DNA from 2 places in the Cellulophaga algicola DSM 14237 genome. Region 1 is predicted to be linked to the other one. Evidence: riboswitches for the same ligand, from Rfam matches in the RefSeq annotation. Region 1 holds a riboswitch; the other holds the start of a gene.
The links. A riboswitch is a leader RNA that binds a small molecule or an ion and turns the genes downstream of it on or off. The one in region 1 is predicted to bind S-adenosylmethionine.
Positions count from the first base shown of each region.

Region 2: it holds a riboswitch for S-adenosylmethionine, as region 1 does, so the genes downstream of both, CELAL_RS19320 (Na+/H+ antiporter NhaC family protein) here and CELAL_RS10740 (O-acetylhomoserine aminocarboxypropyltransferase/cysteine synthase family protein) in region 1, are expected to answer to the same signal.

Region 1 is NC_014934.1:2,470,910-2,474,336, forward strand. Features, by position in the region: gene CELAL_RS10730 (carboxypeptidase-like regulatory domain-containing protein) at 1-91, shown strand, start outside; gene metK (methionine adenosyltransferase) at 287-1,543, shown strand; SAM riboswitch class I at 1,696-1,821, shown strand; gene CELAL_RS10740 (O-acetylhomoserine aminocarboxypropyltransferase/cysteine synthase family protein) at 1,957-3,231, shown strand; gene thrA (bifunctional aspartate kinase/homoserine dehydrogenase I) at 3,303-3,427, shown strand, end outside.
Region 2 is NC_014934.1:4,451,732-4,455,158, reverse strand. Features, by position in the region: gene CELAL_RS19325 (sensor histidine kinase) at 1-441, shown strand, start outside; gene CELAL_RS19320 (Na+/H+ antiporter NhaC family protein) at 480-1,781, opposite strand; SAM-I-IV-variant riboswitch at 1,830-1,927, opposite strand; gene CELAL_RS19315 (porin family protein) at 2,099-2,974, opposite strand; gene CELAL_RS19310 (WGR domain-containing protein) at 3,353-3,427, shown strand, end outside.

The DNA.
Region 1 (3,427 bases):
TCAAGATAGCTTTAATGAGTTATTTTATAGGACCTCATCGTATGTGGTGCAACCACGATATGTGATGTTAAAAATTAAGTATGATTTGTAAAATTGCAATTTGTTGTTAAACCATTTTTCAGATCCCATCTTTTATTTTACTTTTGTGCTATTATTAATTGAGGACGGATTTGACTGATTGCAACCTCGTAAAAAATGCTAAAGCAGTTGTGACTGAAATTTCTTTTCGGTTCATAAACTTCTTTTAACCTTTCTGTCAAGTCTATTCTAGAAAATAAAACCATTTATGGCTTATTTATTCACATCAGAATCTGTTAGTGAAGGACACCCAGATAAAGTAGCAGACCAAATAAGTGATGCGCTTTTAGATAATTTTTTGGCATTTGATCCAGAAAGTAAAGTAGCATGCGAAACATTAGTAACTACAGGTCAAGTAGTGTTGGCAGGTGAAGTTAAGAGTGATACCTATTTAGATGTTCAACAAATAGCAAGAGATGTTATCAATAAAATTGGATATACGAAAGGAGAATATCAATTTAGTGGAGACTCTTGTGGTGTTATTTCTTTAATACATGAGCAGTCTAAAGATATTAGTCAAGGTGTAGATCGCGGTTCTAAAGAAGAGCAAGGTGCAGGAGATCAAGGAATGATGTTTGGCTACGCTACGAAAGAAACAGAAAACTACATGCCTTTGGCTTTAGATATTTCGCATAAAATATTACAGATCTTAGCAGATTTAAGAAGAGAAGGTAAAGAAATTTCTTATTTAAGACCAGATGCTAAAGCGCAGGTAACCATAGAATATAGTGATGAAAATGTACCTCAACGTATAGATACTATTGTAGTTTCTACTCAGCATGATGCTTTTGATGCAGATGATGAAAAAATGTTGGCGAAAATTAAATCGGATATCATTTCTATCCTAATTCCTAAAGTAAAGGAACAATTGCCAGCACATATACAGACCTTGTTTGACGATGCTATTACCTATCATATTAACCCAACAGGGAAATTTGTAATTGGTGGTCCTCATGGAGATACGGGGTTAACAGGTCGTAAGATTATTGTAGATACGTACGGTGGTAAAGGCGCTCACGGTGGTGGTGCATTTAGTGGTAAAGATCCTAGTAAAGTAGATAGAAGTGCTGCATATGCTGCACGTCATGCCGCTAAGAACTTAGTTGCAGCAGGAGTTGCCGATGAGATTTTAGTACAAGTAAGTTATGCTATTGGAGTGGTAGAACCAACCTCTATCTACGTAGATACATACGGTACTGCTAAGGTGAATTTAAACGATGGGCAGATTGCAAGAAAAGTAGCCGAATTGTTTGACATGCGTCCGTTTGCAATTGAAGAACGCTTAAAATTACGTAATCCAATTTATTTAGAGACTGCAGCATACGGTCATATGGGAAAAGAACCTATAACAGTAACAAAAACTTTTGAATCTCCTTACAATGGTAGAGTAGAGAAAGAGGTAGAATTGTTTACTTGGGAAAAACTAGATATGCTGGATCAAGTGAAAGCAACATTTGGAATATAAATTTTTGAGAGATTCTAGCAGTTTTTTCAAATTAATTAAGATTGCTAGAATCTTAACAAAACAATATCATTTTATAATTATTGGTGAATAATTAGGAATTTAAAAAGTTCCAACGTTATATTTGCACCGCACAAGTTCAAACACGTATTGAATAGTTATCAAGAAAGGTGGAGGGAATAGACCCTTTGAAACCTTAGCAACCCTTTGTTCTTATTTTGAACAATGAAGGTGCTAAATTCTACCAAAAATTGCAGTAATGCATTGGCGGCAGATAACGAAAAGATTAATTGCTATTCCTAGCAATTGAATATTTCTTCTTAATAACTTTTTGATTTTTATCTAACTCAGGCGTATAGGTCTGTTACTAGAGTTTGGCTTTTTATTTTATAATTAATTTAAAAAACAAGAAGATCATGAGTAATCAAAAATTAGCAACAAACGCTTTACATGCAGGGCATGACACTACGCAAACAGCAGGAACAAGAGCGGTTCCAATCTATCAAACATCATCTTATGTTTTTAGAGATACAGACCATGCTGCAAAATTATTCTCTTTAGGGGAATTAGGATTTATTTACACCCGTTTAAATAATCCTACAAATCAAATTTTACAAGATAGGTTAGCCGCCGTAGAAGGTGGGGTAGGAGCAGTAGTTTTTGCTTCAGGTACCGCAGCAATTGCTACCGGTTTATTAACCTTGCTAAGAGCAGGCGATCATATCGTTGCTTCGAGTAGTTTATATGGGGGCACTTTTAATTTATTGAATGTAACCTTACCTAGATTAGGAATTACAACCACATTTGTAGATGCTTCTGATCCTGATAATTTTGGTAAAGCAGTACAAGATAATACAAGAGCCTTTTTCGTAGAATCTTTAGGAAATCCAAAATTGGATGTTCTAGATTTAAAAGCGATTTCAAAACATGCAAAAGTAGCACAAGTACCTTTTATTGTAGATAATACGGTAGCTTCTCCTGTGTTATTAAACCCTATTGAACACGGTGCTAATCTTGTTATTCATTCCTTGACAAAATATATTGGAGGTCATGGAACTTCTTTAGGAGGTGCTATTGTAGATGCAGGTACTTTTGATTGGACAAACGGAAAATTTCCGGAATTTACAGAACCTTCTGCCGGGTATCATGGATTAGTGTATAGCGAAGCTTTAGGGGCAGCAGCATTTACGTTTAAATTAATTTTAGAAGGGTTGCGTGATTTTGGTGGTGCTTTGAGTCCGTTTAATGCTTTTCAGATTATTCAGGGATTAGAAACCTTACCGGTACGTATAAAGCAACATAGCGCAAATGCATTAGCATTAGCAACGTGGTTAGAAAGTAGAGAAGAAGTTGCTTGGGTAAACTATCCTGGTTTAAAGAGCAGTACATACTATGATTTGGCTAAAGAATATTTACCAAAAGGACAAAGCGGCCTGGTGACCTTCGGAATTAAAGGTGGTTTTGAAGCGGCTCAAAAAGTAACAGATGCTACTAAAATATTCTCATTGTTAGCTAATATTGGTGATACAAAATCACTAATTATTCATCCTGCAAGTACTACCCACCAACAATTAACAGCAGCACAACAAGAAGCAGCAGGAGTGCCGCAAGATTTGGTGCGTTTGTCTGTTGGTTTGGAAGATATTGAAGACTTAAAAGCAGATTTAATACAGGCTTTTGAAACACTTTAATGTACGCAAAGCTTAACTTTTATTACACCTTTTATTTTGCCTATTTAGGCTCAATTGATTAAACATATACTATGCTACAGCATTTAACGATACCTAATTATACCAACCACGGCGGTACCACACAAGACATTAATTTGTCATACCAACTATTTGGACCTGAGCTACACACTGCGCCAATTGTGTTAGTAAACCATGC
Region 2 (3,427 bases), 2.0 Mb from region 1:
CAAGATGCACAGATAGATTTTAATGTGATGTTGAAAGAAGTGCTAGAAACCATGCTCGTTCCTGATACAACTACAATTACAATCCAAGAAAATTTACCTACGCTTTATGGTAATGCATGGCGCTATAAGCAAATTTTTCAAAATTTAATTCAGAATGCTGTTCGTTATACAGACAAGGAGCAGGGGAGTATTGAAGTTGGATTTGTTGAAAAGGGCGATTTTTATGAGTTTTTTGTAAAAGACAACGGAATAGGTATTAAAGCAGATTACTTTGAAAGAATCTTCAAAATTTTCACCAAATTAGAAAGTACAGGATCTTCTTCTGGTATAGGCCTTTCTATTGTGAAAAAAATAGTAACGTTTTACAAAGGTTCTATTTGGTTAGAAAGCCAAGAAGGTGCGGGTACTACCTTCTATTTTACACTTTTAAAGACAAAATAGAAATGGCATAATTAAAGCTTCTTAGATTTTAAAAATTGTTAAGCTTTTCTCATGGGATTAAAACTTACAAACGCCACAGTATATAAAAAAAGCAAGAGTAAATACCAAGTATTAGAAACTAGGTCTAGGTAATCTATTTTTCCTTTTGAGAAACTCAAAATCATCAAGACTTGGGCACCATATGGTAATAAACCTTGAATAATACAGGCGAAAATATCCAAAATTGAGGCTGTTTTTTTCGAGTCTAAACCATACTCATCATTTATAGTTTTGGCAATAGGGCCAGCAATAATAATAGAAACGGTGTTATTCGCAATAGCCATATTAATAGTACTTACCAAGCCTGCTATTCCTAACTGTGCTGTTTTTTTATTTTTGATTAGTTTTTTGATGTGTACTAGTATAAAATTGATACCTCCATTTTTTTCCACCAATGCAGCCAATCCTCCTGTGAGTAAAGACAACAAGAATATTTCTGTCATATTGGTAAATCCACCGTATGCAATTTTCGTGGAGGCTATTAAGGTAAAATCGCCATCAAAAATCCCCAGAAGTACAGCAAAAATGGTACCTACCAGTAAGGTTGCAAATACATTTACGCCAACAATAGAAAGGATAATAACCAATACATAGGGGGCTATTTTAAGGACCGAATAACTGTAAATAGCAGTGGCTGTTTCATCAGTTTTTAGCCCTAATCCCTGAAAAACTAAAATAGCAATGGTAAATAAGGCAGCAGGAACGGCAATTTTAATATTCTGTTTAAACTTATCACTCATCTTGCAGCCCAGAGATTGTGTTGCGGCTATGGTAGTATCAGAGATTACAGACAAGTTGTCTCCAAACATGCTCCCACCTAATAATGCCCCACACAAAATGGCTAAATCTGCATTACTTTTATCGGCAAAACCTACAACAATGGGTGCTAATGCCACAATAGCGCCTACAGAAGTACCGGTAGAAACCGATAAAAAACTAGCGATCATAAAGATACCCACATAGATATATTGTAGTGCAATATAATCTAAGCCAAGATTTACAATAGCAGCTACACTACCTGTTTCATTGGTAATTGCTGCGAATGCCCCGGCCAATAAATAGATAAGGCACATGGTTAATATTTTATCATCCCCACAGCCTTTGAGTAAGGTTTTTATTTTTGAATCTATAGATTGTCTAAAGAGAACAAAAGCAACGATTATACCTGCAATAACCGCAATTGGAGCCGGTAGCGCATAAAAATCATTTTGATAAATACCCACGCCTAAAAACGTAAAAACAAATACGAATAGGGGAATTAATGCAGAAAATTTAGGAATGCGTTCTTTTTGATGTGCCATCTGATTGTATACTAAAAAAAAAGGAATAGCAGCAAATAAATAGAAATATGAATTAACATTTGTTCCAAGTAATTGGCTTATCTCTTTAGCACCTTGCTCGTTAGTGCAGGTTGCTATCTCTTTTTTTGAGATTCTTGATAATTATTTTAAGGCGGCAAATTTAGGGTATAAAAGGAGAATTAAAACTAAAAATATGTTAATTAATATGCGGTATCTTTTTCTTATTAGCAGAGGTGATGAAACTATGGCGTAAAAAAAAAACCTGCCCTTTATGAAAGGGCAGGTTTTTATGACAATACGTACTATGAAGTATGTTGTTATTCTTTAGAAGCCGAAGGCTTGAATTTGTACGTGATACCAAAATTAATTCCGAAAGAAGAATAAGGTACTTTTTGCGATAATTTTTTAGTAGTATCCGTATCGCTACTTGATAAGTTATCTACATAAGTTGTTTTTTTATTGGTTCCTTCAGGTAAGTTATCTATAGAAAACACACCAGGAGCAGCAACAGTTCCGTCCGGTAAAACGATATCCGTATTAAATTCTGAAATCTCAGAATCTTTACGCTTTAAGCTAATCCCATAATATTCAGCTTCAGCAAAAAGGCTAAGGTTTGGAGTCAATTCATAGTTATATCCAAGAGCAGCAACAAAGCCTAGAGGAAAATGTCCATGAAAATCTTCTTTATAATTTGTTTCTGAATATGATCCAGAAGGTAAATTTTGTGCTTGTGCCTCTTCATCAGTAAATACAGCCTTGTTATAGACTACAGCTTCTGTTTTACCAGCAACTTTGAACAAACCACCTATACGTCCAAAAACATTATTATTAAATTTGTATACTAATGAAGCAGACCCTCCAAAAGCACGTGCTCTGGCAATAGCATTTACTTGTTGACTTGTAGAATTTACAACCGTAATATCTTGGTCAGATCCATTTAAATACCCTAAACTAACGTCTGCTCCAAAAGTGTCATTAAAAAAATACGTACCTCTTATTTGAAAATTCACACCTTCTCCGTAACTCCCGTAAGAGTTCTCAACATTTGCTCCTGTTTCAGAAACTGTAGTTACGGTACCCAATTTCATTCCGGCACTACCCACTGCATATCCAGTACTGGCAGAAACTTGAAATTGACTGAATGCTGAACTTGTCATTAGTATCGCAGTAAGCGCTATAAAAATATGTTTCATAAAATTTGATTTTAGTTTTTAAATTAATTTTTAAAAATTATTTATTGAGTTTTAATTTTGGGTAAATATACTTTTTTTTGCGTGTTGCAATAGTTAAAATCAGTGTAAGAATTAGTTTACTTTACAAAGTTTTAACTTTTTTTAAAACTATCTATGTATCGTTCAATTACTTAGCGGTTTTATTTCTTAGACCTGGATGAATCAGTAAATGTTAAATTGAAGGAATAGTACGTATAAATGTTGATGTATACGCACCGAGTTTGCAGCGTATAGAAAATTAGTCATAGAATTTATAGCCTTTTTTATTCATTTACTCGTTCAAATCCGTTGATAGTTTCTTTGAGTTTTATATATTTAAAATCTAAAAATGTAGATAGGTTGAAATTAGTACAACAAAAGAAACTCTATTTTTCTGAAGGAAAATCGGATAAGGTTTATGAAGTAGATCTTTGT